DNA from 2 places in the Sporosarcina sp. P12(2017) genome. Region 1 is predicted to be linked to the other one. Evidence: riboswitches for the same ligand, from Rfam matches in the RefSeq annotation. Region 1 holds a riboswitch; the other holds the start of a gene.

What was found. A riboswitch is a leader RNA that binds a small molecule or an ion and turns the genes downstream of it on or off. The one in region 1 is predicted to bind S-adenosylmethionine.
Region 2: it holds a riboswitch for S-adenosylmethionine, as region 1 does, so the genes downstream of both, CSV80_RS10730 (methionine biosynthesis PLP-dependent protein) here and metK (methionine adenosyltransferase) in region 1, are expected to answer to the same signal.

What each region holds. Positions count from the first base shown of each region.
Region 1 covers NZ_PDYL01000026.1:16,906-24,359, forward strand. The annotation lists gene CSV80_RS16270 (hypothetical protein) at 118-735, shown strand; gene CSV80_RS16275 (DUF3891 family protein) at 742-1,515, shown strand; gene metK (methionine adenosyltransferase) at 1,562-2,773, opposite strand; SAM riboswitch class I at 2,950-3,069, opposite strand; gene pckA (phosphoenolpyruvate carboxykinase (ATP)) at 3,247-4,839, shown strand; gene CSV80_RS16290 (alpha/beta hydrolase family protein) at 5,228-6,019, opposite strand; gene CSV80_RS16295 (NUDIX hydrolase) at 6,003-6,470, opposite strand; gene CSV80_RS16300 (hypothetical protein) at 6,519-6,833, opposite strand; gene CSV80_RS16305 (NAD-dependent malic enzyme) at 6,935-7,454, opposite strand, start outside.
Region 2 covers NZ_PDYL01000011.1:112,450-119,903, forward strand. The annotation lists gene CSV80_RS10690 (antibiotic biosynthesis monooxygenase family protein) at 1-130, opposite strand, end outside; gene CSV80_RS10695 (four-helix bundle copper-binding protein) at 280-603, shown strand; RNA gene ssrS (6S RNA) at 743-936, opposite strand; gene CSV80_RS10705 (hypothetical protein) at 1,047-1,280, shown strand; gene CSV80_RS10710 (HD domain-containing protein) at 1,576-2,217, opposite strand; gene CSV80_RS10715 (type 1 glutamine amidotransferase domain-containing protein) at 2,477-2,992, shown strand; gene CSV80_RS10720 (hypothetical protein) at 3,212-3,394, shown strand; gene CSV80_RS10725 (glucose 1-dehydrogenase) at 3,482-4,243, opposite strand; gene CSV80_RS10730 (methionine biosynthesis PLP-dependent protein) at 4,391-5,521, opposite strand; SAM riboswitch class I at 5,601-5,701, opposite strand; gene CSV80_RS10735 (DMT family transporter) at 5,857-6,192, shown strand; gene CSV80_RS10740 (DMT family transporter) at 6,195-6,509, shown strand; gene CSV80_RS10745 (methylated-DNA--[protein]-cysteine S-methyltransferase) at 6,515-7,042, shown strand; gene CSV80_RS10750 (FadR/GntR family transcriptional regulator) at 7,048-7,454, shown strand, end outside.

The DNA of each region.
Region 1 (7,454 bases):
TACTAGTATGTTTATATCATAATATTACTAAAACGATTTATTTTGAGGAAAATGGGTATTTTACTATTACACCATTGAATCATCATATGAAGAACTTATAGAAGGAGTCGACATGATATGTTTGGTTTAGCAGACCTCCTCGGCTTGGTAATTTCTTGTTTCATCATTTTACCTGTCGTTACATTCCTAAGAGAAGCTGGGTATTTTGTTATTAGTGGGCTCTTCGGTGTGAAAAATGCCAGACTCACTATTGGTTCTGGACCCAGACTTTTAAAATTAGGCGTTTTAGATATACGAAAATATTATCATGTGAATAGCTGGTTTTCATTTGATTCAGTGAAGAGGAAAAGTAATTTTGCTTATATATGTATATATGCAGGGCCCATTTTGATTAATGTTGTCGTGGCGCTCACAATGAATGCACTGATTGCAAATGGTTTTTTCGAAGACTCTAAAACATTCTGGAACCGTTTTATTTTCTATGCTTTCTATTTCGTGCTATTTGACTCTATTCCAATGAAAACGGTAAATGGTAAGCCGAATAACGGAATGATCATTTATGAACTTCTACGATACGGAAAACGTGTCGACTTCAATGAAGAGCCTATTATTCCGGCTACAACAGAAGCAGAGGAAATGTATCAGGAAGAAGTAGAGAGAATGGAAAAAGTACAAGAAAAGATAAAAGAAGAAGTCATACAAAATGACGACGCTCCTCCTGACAAGAAAGGATGAAGTACAATGATTGTACGTGAACACAAGAAGTCATTCAGCTTCGTGCAACAACATCATCATGCACACCTAGCTGAAGAATTAATGAAACACTGGAAAAAGGAGATGTTTCCTGATGATCAATGGCGTCATTCTGTACTAACTGCTATTAGGAACCACGACATCGGTTGGGCTCCTTTTGACGAACAACCTTTTCGGAACGATGCGAAGTCTGCACCATTTCAATTCTCTGACTTTCCGACTCTCCCTAAAACGGTACTTTATCGTCAAGGGATTGATGTTGTAGAAAATATAGATCTTTATGCAGCTATACTTTGCAGTCTTCATTATGAACAGTTTATTCAGGGCAATAACAGGAAAGAAGCAAAGCTATTTATCGAGGGTGAACAGAGTCGTCGAGAACGATTACGTAAAGAAGTCGTGGGGTTCAATAAAGAACTATTTGAAAAGCATTTCGCTTTGCTTCAGCTTGCTGATAATTTTTCCTTGTATTGCTGTGTGAATGAACCAGGTGTAGACAAAGCAAATGAACATATATTTTTTCGTGATGGTATTCCTTCTCCAGACAATTTCCATTCATTACCGATAGGACGAATTGGAATATACTTTGCAGATCAGCACACGATTAAGGTAAAGGATTATCCATTCAGCAGTTCGTTTGATGTGGAAGTGAAGCAAAAGAAGGTGTTAAAAAATGATATTGAGGCTAAAGGATTGCAAGTAGCTTGTAAAGAGGCAGACTATGAAGTGATTCCTCTTCGTATTTCGCCAGCGAACAAATAAAAAATGCAGAAAGAGACTGTGAGTTCTCTTTCTGCATTCCAGTACTTTAGTGTTTCACACGTACGTTACTAGCAAGTTCTTTCAACGCTTCCACTTTATCCGTCTGTTCCCATGGCAATTCGATATCAGTGCGGCCGAAGTGACCGTATGCTGCTGTTTGTTTGTAGATTGGACGACGTAGGTCAAGCATTTTGATGATTCCCGCTGGTCGAAGGTCAAATAATTCGCGTACGAACTCCACTAATTGAGTCTCGGACAGCTTACCGGTGTCGAATGTATTGATCGAAATCGAAACCGGGCTTGCTACTCCAATAGCATACGCCAACTGAACTTCACAATGTTCAGCAAGTCCTGCTGCAACGATGTTCTTTGCAACATAGCGTGCTGCATAAGAAGCGGAACGGTCTACTTTTGTAGCGTCTTTCCCCGAGAAAGCACCGCCACCATGACGGGCATATCCACCGTACGTATCAACGATGATTTTACGTCCAGTCAGACCGGAATCTCCTTGAGGTCCACCTACAACAAAGCTGCCAGTAGGATTAATGAAGTATTTAGTATGCTCGTCCAATAAGTTTTTTGGAACTACTGCATCAATGACAACTTTCTTTATATCCTTCTCGATTTGCTCGAGTGTCGCTTCAGGGTGGTGTTGTGTGGAAATAACGATTGTGTCAATTCGCACGGGATTATTATCTTGATCGTATTCTACCGTTACTTGTGTTTTTCCGTCAGGACGTAAATACGTAATAAGTTCCTCTTTACGTGCCTGCGCCAAGCGATGTGCCAATTTATGAGAAAGGCTAATTGGTAAAGGCATTAATTCCGGCGTTTCATTACATGCATATCCAAACATTAGACCTTGATCTCCTGCACCGATTGCATCTAATTCTTCATCTGACATAGAGCCTTCACGTGCTTCGAGTGCCACGTTGACACTTGCAGCGATTTCAGGTGATTGCTCGTCAATGGAAGTTAGTACAGCGGACGTCTCGTAATCGAAGCCATATTTCGCACGAACATACCCGATTTCCTTTACAGTGTCGCGAACGACTTTCGGAATATCCACATACGTTGTTGTAGTGATTTCTCCCATTACTAATACGAGTCCAGTCGTGATGCTCGTTTCACATGCCACACGCGCATTTGGATCTTCCGTTAGGATCGCATCTAAAATTGCGTCTGATATTTGGTCGCACATCTTGTCAGGATGGCCTTCTGTAACTGATTCTGATGTAAACAGTCGACGGTTTGTCATTTTGTTTCCCCCTATATTAAGCATCATGATACGGTACTCTCATAAGTCCCTGGTAAAGTTCCACGCCTAGACGTCAAGCATATACCATAAGGATTCAGGGCTAGACAATATAAAAAGCCCTCCACTCATTTTCAATCCATGAGTAAAAGGCAAAATTTCACGCGCAGCACCTTTCACTCTTATCGTCCAAGGAATTAAACCTTGCTTCAGGTTTGGCACCTTCGCGTTAGACGTACGTCTATTGCAGGTTGCCGGGTTTCACAGGGCCTGTACCCTCCACCAACTCGGGATAAGAGTATCCGTTCATGTCACATCGTATTAAAAAGTTTGGATTTTGTCAAATTATTTATCCTAAATCACTTGAGTTTTCCATTAGTATAGATTAATATTCTTAATGTGTTATACTATTTACGAATTAGGATATTCTTATTAAGATAAAAATAAATCGACTACGCAAAGGACGGTATGTAAACATGATATCTGCAAAAATTGATGATAGCTTAAAAAGTCTTCTTAGTGGAAGCAACGTGACGATCCAAGCGTCTGTAGCAGAATTAACGGAAAAAGCAGTGGCAAGAGACGAAGCTAAACTTTCTGCCGACGGTGCGATCACTGCACGTACAGGTAAATATACAGGACGCTCACCTAAGGACAAATTCATCGTTGAAGATGCAGTGTCTAAGGATAAAGTAGATTGGGGTAGCACGAACAGTCCAATTTCAGAAGAGATCTTTGATTCATTATACACGAAAGTCATTGATCATTTGAAGATAAAAGATGAACTCTTTGTATTTAAAGGGTTTGCAGGAGCAGATAAAGACTCTCAATTGTCTATCCAAGTAATTAATGAATTAGCTTGGCAAAATCTGTTTGTTCACCAATTATTCATCCGTCCAACCGAAGAAGAATTAAAAACACACGAATCGCAATTCACAATTTTGGCTGCCCCTTCATTCAAAGCGGATCCAGAAGTGGATGGCACAAACTCTGAAACGTTCATCATTGTGTCGCTTGAAAAGCGCATCGTCTTGATCGGTGGTACAGAGTACGCTGGAGAAATGAAAAAGTCTATTTTCTCTGTTATGAACTTCTTGCTTCCAGAGCAAGATATCTTATCTATGCACTGTTCAGCAAACGTTGGAGAAGAAGGCGATGTAGCTTTATTCTTCGGTCTTTCTGGAACAGGTAAAACGACACTTTCAGCAGATGCTAACCGTAAACTTATTGGTGACGATGAGCACGGCTGGTCTGATAATGGCGTATTTAACATTGAAGGTGGATGTTACGCAAAGTGTATCAACCTTTCTGCTGAAAAAGAACCTGAAATCTTCGGAGCAATCCGTTTCGGTGCTGTTTTAGAAAACGTAGTACTGGATGAAGAAACGCGCACTCCAGATTATGATGATAAATCATTAACAGAAAACACACGTGCTGCTTATCCGATTGAAAACATTGACAATATCGTGACACCGTCTGTTGCTGGTCACCCGAAGAACATCATCTTCCTTACAGCTGATGCTTCTGGCGTATTGCCTCCAATCTCGATTCTTACAAAAGAACAGGCAATGTACCACTTCTTGAGCGGTTTCACTTCTAAACTTGCTGGAACTGAGCGTGGAATCACTGCTCCTGAACCAACATTCTCTACTTGTTTCGGTTCACCATTCTTACCACTTCCTGCAGCAACATATGCAGAGATGCTTGGAAAGAAAATTGATGAGCACGGTTCAAAAGTATTCCTTGTGAATACAGGATGGACTGGCGGAATCTATGGTGTAGGTTCACGTATGAACTTGGGCTACACACGTTCAATGGTACGCGCTGCAATTGCCGGTAAATTGGATAATGTAGAAACAAAGAAGAACGAAATCTTTGGCTTGAATATGCCTATTGAAATCGAAGGCGTACCAAGTAATGTTCTACACCCTCGTTACGCTTGGGAAGATCCGAACGAATACGATAAAGAAGCAAACCGTTTGGCTGATGCATTCCGTGAGAACTTCAAGAAATTCTCACACGTTTCAGAAGACATCGCAATCAAAGGCGGACCACCCGTTATTAAGTAATGACATATGAAAAAGGCTGACCAGGAATTCCTGGTCAGCCTCTTTTTTGGTTTTAAATTTCTTTTGGCTTTGATACGGATACGTAAGATACGGCAGTAGGTAGTTGCTTTGCGAAGATAAAAGCTCAGTAGCACACAGTCGCTGGTTATCATCTACTATAAAACACAACCTAACTTCTCCCCCCGTAGCAGCGCAGGCACAACTGCGGGGTAGGCCGTGGCCATGAGACAACTGGTAGCACTATCGCCAGTTGGCTTATGGCTGTAGGCAATCCCCCACGTGCCTGCGCGGGTCCAAAGCATGACACTCGCTACTTTCAATACCAAATACTAAATCGAGTAACGACCAAGAATAGCTGATCAAACACATTTAACCTAGCCTATCCACTTCATTGCCTCTTCATCCAATCCACTGCATCTTTCACAAGTTTCCGGTTCATTTCAGGAGGAATATAATGCGTGTAGCCTTCTAAGTACCAAGTTTCAAATTCTTTATTCTCATCACGCAATGCATTCTCCAGCAATAATGCCTGTTCAAAAGACACATTCGTATCGAGTGTTCCATGAATAATCAGTGTCGGAATATCGATATCTTCCGTTCGGAACAATGCTGTTCTCTCACGATACGCATCTGGTTGATTATTCGGCGTTCCACCAATGACACGCTTCATCATCCTGCGCATGTCCTGTCGCTCTTTGTACGTGAATATCACGTCTGAGACTCCTGCCCATGTCACCATGGAAGTTAAATCATCGCGCATAATGGCCGTCCATAATGCCATGATTCCACCTCTCGAAAAAGAAAACAGATGAATGCGATCTGAGTTGACAGCACGTTGCTGTTTGAGTACTTCTACTCCTACTACTGCATCATTGCGATCTTCTCCAGCAAATTCATCCTTCCCTTCACCACCACGATTTCCGCGATAGTAAGGGGCGAACACGACAAGCCCATAGGAGGCAAATTGTGCAATACGTGCCGGTCTAACCATTCCCACATGTTGTATGCCTCCACGTAAATAAAGCAAGCCATCATACCGTCCTTTTGCTTTTGGTGTTGCAAGCAGCCCTTTTACATGCAAGCCATCGGAGCTATAGGTAATTTCTTCCAGTGTGACTTGTGGGTTTGGTGAAGGATAGTCTTTTCTTCGAATGATTTGACCATCAGTTTGTTCCATCATTCGCTTCCACCCACTTCCTAAGTTCACCCATTCCACGATCTTTCATATGAAAGCTGAGTTCTTTACAGGCGTTCAGTTCAGCGTCTGTCATCCACACCGCTCCTTCGGTTTCCATTAATGTAAAGTCTTTTTCCACATGTATAATATCACCTGTGAACACGGCTTTGCAGAACGGCGGATCCGTAAAGACGACGTACTCGGCAAATGAATGAACGTTATCTATAGTGACTCCTGTCTCTTCCCTTGTTTCCCGAATGGCAGCTTGTTCAATTGTCTCTCCCGGTTCCGCTTTTCCACCTGGGAACTCCATACCGCGAATTCTATGTTTGGTCAATAACCAATGATTATCGTGCTTTATCACAACTAGCACATGGCGAGATTCGATTTGATGTGAATTGGGTCCAAAAGTCAATTCGACATTGGCTCCCTGTAAATCTTCAAATTTCAGCAATATGGATCACGTCCTTTCCTCTAGTGTAGCGGAAAGGTTAGTGAAAATTCAACGAAACAGCGGTAGTTGCTCGATAAAACGTTTGGATTCATCATCGGTGTATTCATGAATCAAGGCAAAGATTTTCTTCAAGCGTAAATCCACTTTGTCATTGTCTTGATCATAGTGATAGGGAATATACGGTAAATGGGACCGCAAAAAGTTTTGAAATTCCAGCTGTTCCATTTGAGAAAATAATTTTTCGAATACAGGATATGCTTCTCTTGTAACTTCTACTTTGTATTCCCATGTCGAAGCGTGAGGGTCTGTGAGAACCATTTTGTGATTAATTGATATATACATCGGATATTTTTCTTCTATCATAATCATCCTACTTTCTTTTTTACGTAGGATACCTCGTAATGAAGAATTTATTCTGCACAAAAAACCTATTAACGGTATTTAGTTAATAGGTCATCGAATGATTATTCATTTTCTTGTTCTTCATACACTACCTTTTCAACTGCCAACGCTACGTTAATGTGTACATTTGGATCTAATGGATGTGGTACTAAATCGTCACGCTTTGTGCTTTCCACGATCGCCAGAGCTGCAGCAATGAGCATTGGGTACGTGATGGATTTTGCATTGGCATTAAGCGCACCTCGAAAGATCCCGGGGAAACCCAGAACGTTATTGACTAAACGGCCATCAGCCGCATAGGCCGCGCCTGCTTCTAATGCGATTTCTGGGGAAATTTCTGCATTTGGATTAGATAAAGCTAAGATGATTTGTCCTTCCCGAATCATTTCTGGCTTGATTAGATTAGCAACACCAGTTGTCGCGATAACCAAATCACATGTCTCCATAATTTCTTCCATTGTTTCGACAACAGTACCGCCATACTTCGCTAACATCTCTTTAGCATGAGGATTGGGATCTGTTCCTTTCATTTCTGCTACACCATATGCCATAAACATACGACTAATGGCTAAGCCTGCTGCA
Region 2 (7,454 bases), on a different contig from region 1:
TGTTGAGAGTTGTCGTTTCGGCCTCTTGTAGCACAAGCACTTCTTCATCATTATTCATTAATGACGCACGCGCTTCTTCTGGTAAGTTACCTGCATCTTCTAGTGGGCCTGTCCATTTAAATAGTTTCATTTCAAACACCTCATCTTTTCTATTTTGTTGATTACAACATAGTATAACGGAGAAATGAAAATGCTTTCAATGAATAAGCAAACAGTTCTATTGGTTTAAGTTCAGAAATAGCAGGGAAGAGTAAGGAAAATGCTTTTGGAGGCGATCAAATGAATCAAAAATATGCAGATGTACTAGCGGTATTAGAGGATTGTATAAAGGCGTGTAATCATTGTTTTGACGCGTGTCTAAAAGAAGAAGATGTTCGTATGATGTCGGACTGTATTCGACTCGATCGAGAGTGTGCAGACATTTGTTCATATGCAATCCAGTCGATTACTCGACAAAGTCCATTTACCGATAAAATCTTGCAACTTTGTGCGGAAATTTGTGAGCAGTGTGCAGAAGAATGTGGCAAACACGATCATGATCACTGTAAGCAGTGCGCTGAAGCATGCCGCAAATGTGCAGAAGCTTGTCGCAATGTAGCTTAATTTCGTATATACAGTTAAAACACCTTCCGCTATTATGAGGGTGTTTTTTGTTTGCAATGAGTTGGCTTCTCCTTGTTTAATCATTTTACATACAAAACAAAAACCTTCCATACAAGTATGGAAGGTTTTTTCTCTGTTTATGTAAGCCGTGTTTGCCGTACTTAGTCATAGAAAGTTTTAAACCACCACTCCTCAAAGTGGGTGTTTGCGGAAAACGTTCCTGTATGTCTGGATTGCTATAAGGAATCCAGCATGCCATTTCCGTTTCGTAATAAACTCCCTTTTACAGCTTAAAGGTTAAAACTTAATGTCATACGAACAATACAGCTTGTAGATTTATATTACACCTGTAAAAGCGAAAATGCAATGGAAAGTTCTTCTGTTTATTGAAACTAAAACGTATGTTAGAACGTATAGAAATGAAAAGACAGGAGTGATCATGTATGGAACAGCATGAAAACAACTCGGAAAAACAACAATTGGTTACAAGACAGACACGGGAAATCAGTACACTGAATCAGGAAGTGGATGAACTTCGTAAAGAAGTAAAACAGCTTCGTGAAGATATTGAGCTAATTGATATATTTCAAAAGAAACCCATCGTTTCATCTGCAGTCATCGGTCAAATTGGTGGAATTATTATTGCTATACTAGTTATAGTCGGAATATTCTTTTAGTAAAAACCTCTGCGTGATGCTAAAAAAATGGTGGACATATAGTTTTTGCTGGTTATGTTAAAAAGCTAGTGATTTTGACATATATTACGCCTGTTTCAATTACGCTCGTACAGAGTTTATTGGGATGTACGATTCCCGTGAGAAACCTGTACGCGATATTGATTTGCGCAACAAGCGAGGGCAAGCTAGAGCCACAATTAATGTATTCGCAGTTTTGATTAAAAGCATCATAGAAGTGTCATTCAAAGTAAAATGGCAGAAAATCAGAATTTCATAATTCGCTTGTCAATGTCTATTAATTTCCCCGTTCTTCGATGATACGTACAGTAATTCCAGTTAATTCATCATGCTCAGTAAAACGTTCACTGAGCATATCTGTAAGTATATGTTTTAGAAAGTATTCTACACAGTTCATATCTTGATAAATCAGTATGGTTCTTAATGCTTCTTCATAGATTTCTATAAACAATGGCTCTGGGTTATCCTTTTGGATCTCGCCAAATGATTCATAAAGCAAATCAACTTTATCAGCAACGGATAAAATGCGCCCCTCCAATGTTTCATCCTTTCCTTCTTTTAACCGCTCCAAATATATAGCTTGAAACTCAGTAGGAAATTCTTTTTCTATAAAACTTCTTGTCATTTCTTCTTCTACTTCACCGAATAGTTTTTTCAATTCTTTCGAAGCGTATTTTACAGGTGTCTTAATATCCCCTGTAAATAGTTCTGCGTAATCATGGTTCAAAGCCTTTTCATATAGGCTTTTCCAATCCACATTCTGTCCAGATTCCTCTTCAACTGTCCCGAGGAACTGAGCAATTTTTGTTACTTTAAATGAATGGCTAGCGACAGAATGCTCCTGAAATTTGAACTTTCCAGGACAACGAATAATTAGTTCTAAATCAGATAAGCTTTTAAAGTATTGGTGTACTCCCACAGCATTCATCACCTTTATTTAGTATTTACAGCTTAAAAACATTCCTATTCATGTTTTTAAGAGGGGCTTGTCTACATGCAACACTATTATATAGTAACCCTAATGCAGACAGAATTATACGGATAGGGAAGAATTCCACTTAGCAACAAATATATCCAATAACTAATTATAGAATAACTAGATCACGGGTGATGATGTTTAGACTCTTTATAATGTGGAATAGTATTTACAGAACATCACATAAGGAGTGGTAAGCATTATGGCTAAAATTGCAACAGTACTTGGTGATATGTTTGAGGACTCAGAATATATGAAACCGGCTGCCGCGTATAAGGAAGCTGGACACGAAGTAGAAGTGATTGGCGCTGAAGCAGGAACAGAAGTAACGGGTATGAAAGAAAATACAAAAGTGGGAATTGATAAAGCAATTGCTGACGCTAAATCGTCAGATTATGACGCATTATTTATTCCGGGCGGGTTTTCACCGGACATTTTACGTGCAGATGATCGTTTTGTGAAATTTGTCAAAGAATTTATGGATGCAAAAAAACCTGTATTCGCAATTTGTCATGGTCCACAATTGCTCATTACAGCGAAAGCGCTTGAAGGGCGAGATGCAACAGGATATACGTCCATTCGTGTAGATATGGAATATGCAGGTGCAAAATACGCAGACAAAGAAGTAGTAGTCTGTCAGAACCAACTTGTAACAAGCCGTACACCTGACGATATTCCAGCTTTTAATCGCGAATCACTAAAAATTTTAGAAAAATAATAAATACTTCGATCGTCAAGGTGTAAAAGCCTTGACGTTTTTTTGTGTCTTCTGCACATTAAACCGCTGCTTACAACATACGATAACCATACATTTTAACATTCGTTGAAAAAGATTCTCAATTGTACTTGAAAAAGGTTCTCAATGAGAGTATGCTAAAAGCAACGAATAAATCGGAAAGACGATCGCGTCTTACAAATGAAAGGTCGGGGATCTAACATGTATAAGATTGTTGCGTTGGCGGTAGTAGCAGGGATTGCATTAGGTGCAGCAGCTGGATTTTCCTTTGGAAGTAAAGAACTGACAGGTATGTTCGCCGGATTGGCGGCACTTGCGTTTATCGCAGCACCGGCAGCGGTCGTCTATGCAAGTGAAAAGAAAAAATGGCATCAAGCTCACTAATACAAAAAAGCATCCAAAATTTTGGATGCTTTTTTGTATGAATGTAATCAAATATTTCCAAGTCTTATTTCTACGAGAGATTAAATCTCAATATGCAGACCATCCATTGTCAGCTTCCATGATGACACCGTTAACATAAGAGGATTCATCTGATGCAAGGAATAGTGCAATGTTTGCGATCTCTTCCTTTGTTCCAGGACGGCTCATCATATTTACGCCTCTTAGAGCTTGTTTCATGCCGAATTCATCTGGTTGAGTTAGGCTGTTTGTAATATTAGTTGGGATTTGTGCTGGTGCAATTGCGTTACAGCGGATGTTTAAGGGACCGTATTGAGAAGCGACACTTTTTGTCATCCCTGCCACCGCGTGTTTTGATGCGGTGTAAGCCAGACCACCTCGACCACCTGTCACCGCTGAGATAGAAGCCATGTTGACGATCACGCCTGCTTTTTTCTCTTCGAAAATAGTTAATGCTTTACGAGTTGCACGCATGACACCTGTTGTGTTGATCGCTAATACTTTGTCCCATATCTCATCCGTAACTGTAGCTGCAGCGTACATATTGTCCATAATACCGGCATTGTTCACTAGAATATCCAGTGTGCCGAATTGCTCCACTGCTGTATCAGTCATTCTTTGTACATCTTCTTCCACCGTGACATTGGTCTTAACTGCCAGCGCTTGACCGCCAGCATTTTTAATCGTCTGGACAGTTTCTTCTGCACCTTCCATATTCATATCTGCGATGATAAGCTTCGCACCTTCACGGGCATAGAGCTCAGCAATTTCTCGTCCAATTCCAGACCCGGCGCCAGTTACTACTGCTACTTTATTTTCTAAACGATTCAACAATCTCGCCTCCAATAATAAATGTATGTTCTTTTTCAGTATATACTTTAACATCTAACTATTGAAGGGTTTAGCATCTTTTCTTTAACTACAAAAAAACTCGAACTGCCATAGTGTAACTGACGGTTCGAGTTGTGCGGTTTATTATTATTGAATTTTTACGCCTTCTACTATTTCTTTTGCAGCATAAAGAGCTTGTTTTACATCAGCAATCAAATCATCTACATCTTCTACACCAACAGAGAAGCGTAGCAAACGATCATCCACTCCACGGCGATTACGTTCTTCTAATGGGATATCCATATGCGTCTGTGTAGTCGGATACGTGATGAAGCTTTCCACACCGCCCAAACTCTCGGCAAATGAAATGAGGTTCATGTTTTCAAGGAATGGTCCTACCCATTCACTATTCTGTACTCGGAATGACAACATACCACCGATTCCAGCGTAGAGCACGTCGACAATGAGAGGTTCTTGTTCTAAATAAGATACCATCGCTTTTGCATTTGCGTCATGCTGTTTCATGCGTAAATGTAATGTTTTCAGACCGCGTACGACAAGCCATGAATCAAGAGGGGACAATGTAGCCCCAATCGCATTATGGTTAGTAAATAGACGTTCGCATAATTCCTCACCCTTTGCGACGACTAAACCTGCTAGTACGTCATTATGTCCACCGATATATTTCGTTGCGCTATGAATGACGATATCTGCGCCTTCTTCAATAGGTCGCTGGAAATAGGGTGTTAGGAATGTATTATCGACAATTAGCAATAAGCCATGCTTTTTCGCCAATTCTGCATACGTCCTAATTGCTATGTTTTGCATTAATGGGTTTGTAGGCGTTTCTAAGAAAATCGCTTTTGTACGATCAGTAATCGCTTGCTCAACTTCTGAAACATCATCGAACGATAAGTATCGCGTCTTAACATTGTACGTCTCTTCATATTGATTAAATAAACGATAGGTGCCGCCATATAAGTCTTCAGGTGCCAGTAGTTCTGAACCTGTCTTAAATAAGGATAAAATTAGTTGAATGGCTGCCATTCCGGAACTACACGCAAATCCTTGATCACCGGATTCCAAGTTCGCGATACCATCCTCTAAGATAGAACGCGTAGGATTTTTTGTTCGTGTGTAATCATATCCCGTCGATTTCCCTAGACCTTCATGGTGGTACGCTGTAGACAAGTAAATAGGCGTATTGACTGCTCCGGTTTTCTCATCACTGTGGTTCCCGAGTTGTACTAATCTGGTTTCTAATCCATTGTTTGTCATGAATATCCATCCCCCCAGCAAAATAAAAAAGAACCTCTTCTTTTCGAATAGGCCCTCGAACATACAAGTGTATACAGTATTCTCATCTTCAAGGTGGTGTCACCCTTGGAATTAGCACCGTGCCTGAGGCTGGTTGCTGAGACATCGCTGGGCCTATCCCTCCGTCTCTCTCGATAAGAATATTCACAATATAGGAAAAACTGTTGACGGATTTATTCTATCATGCGGATATACTAGAAGCAAGCTTCCTTTTATCGTCATCGGCTGATTTTTTGTTATTGCAAAAGATTTGCTATACTTATAGAGCTATTCATGACAGAAAGGAGATATTTAATTTGGCTTGGAGTTATGTCGCCCTAGCGGCTGTTATAGAGATTTTCTGGGTAGTCGGTCTCCGTTACTCTGAAACGGCAATTCAATGGACTGGAACAGGTGTGGCCATTGTATTAAGCTTTTATTTCATTATCAAGGCATGCGAAAAATTACCTTCAGGCACGGTGTATGCAGTCTTTACCGGGTCGGGAGCCGCGGCAATCCTTTTGGTGGATATATTCGTCTTTCAAGCAGGTTTCACGTGGGTTACGCTGACTTTTATCGGATTAATTGTCATCGGGGTAGTTGGCATCAAGTTGACTACAGATGAACAAGTAGATACTGAAGGAGGTGGCTGACGATGGCTTGGGTGTACTTGGCTATTGCCAGTCTCGGTGAGATTTTTGGTGTGGTAAGCATCAATTACTATTTACAAAAACGTTCTATTAAAAGATTGTTACTCATTGTCGGGATATTTGGTTTCGGCTTTGTTTTCCTGTCTCTTGCTATGCGTGAAATTCAGATGAGTACAGCCTACGCAGTATGGACCGGTTTAGGAGCAGCTGGAGCTGTATTGATGGGGATTTTGATATTCAAAGAATCTGCTAGCGTCAAACGCCTTTTCTTTTTATCGCTCATTATTCTCGGTGCTGTTGGCTTAAAATTATTCGGATAAAGGGAGTGGACACACTGGTTTATTGGACACGATTTAATTTCGACGGGTGGTCAGTAATACTAGCTGCTACAGAAAAGGGACTTTGCTACGTGGGGCTAGCCGAAAATAGTTTAGAACAACCGAAGGATTGGGCTAAGCGATTTGATAATGAAGGATTAAAGGAAGACGAAACAAAGCTTGAAGTCTATAGCAATCAGCTCAAAGGGTATTTTTCGGGGAGGACTAACGATCTTTTAGCGCTGCCTCTTGATTTAAAGGGAACACCATTTCAACTGCAAGTATGGGAAACGCTACAACAGATACCCTATGGTGAAGTCGTAACCTATTCAGAAATTGCAGAACAAATAGGAAAAGCATCAGCTGTTCGCGCTGTAGCATCTGCAATAGGCAAGAATCCTGTATTGATCGTGGTGCCTTGTCACCGTGTGATTGCAAAGAGTGGAGGATTGTCAGGCTATCGAGATGGGAAAGAGCATAAAAGGAACCTGCTGCAACTGGAGAAATCGCGCTTGATAAGTGATAGGACGGAGTGAGCAACATGAAATATAAGCAGATTAAACCGAAGAAAATATATGAAGAAGTGGCGGATAGTTTATTGGGTTCTATTCAGTCTGGAGAGTTAAAGCCAGGTGATAAATTGGATTCTGTGCAGCAACTGGCTGAAAACTTTACTGTTGGCAGATCAACAATTCGCGAAGCCTTATCAACATTACGTGCTAGAGGGCTTATCGAAATGCGACAAGGAGAGGGGACATATGTCAAGGAATTCTCACCCGTCGATATGATCTTCCCGTTACAGAGTGCCATGCTCATGAATCAACAGGATATTCAATATTTATTAGCTGTGAGAAAAATAGTTGAGACCGGAGCCGCGGCGAATGCAGCAGAATCCCGTACAGTATACGATTTGGAAAAGATGGAAACAGCACTCAATGAAATGAAAAA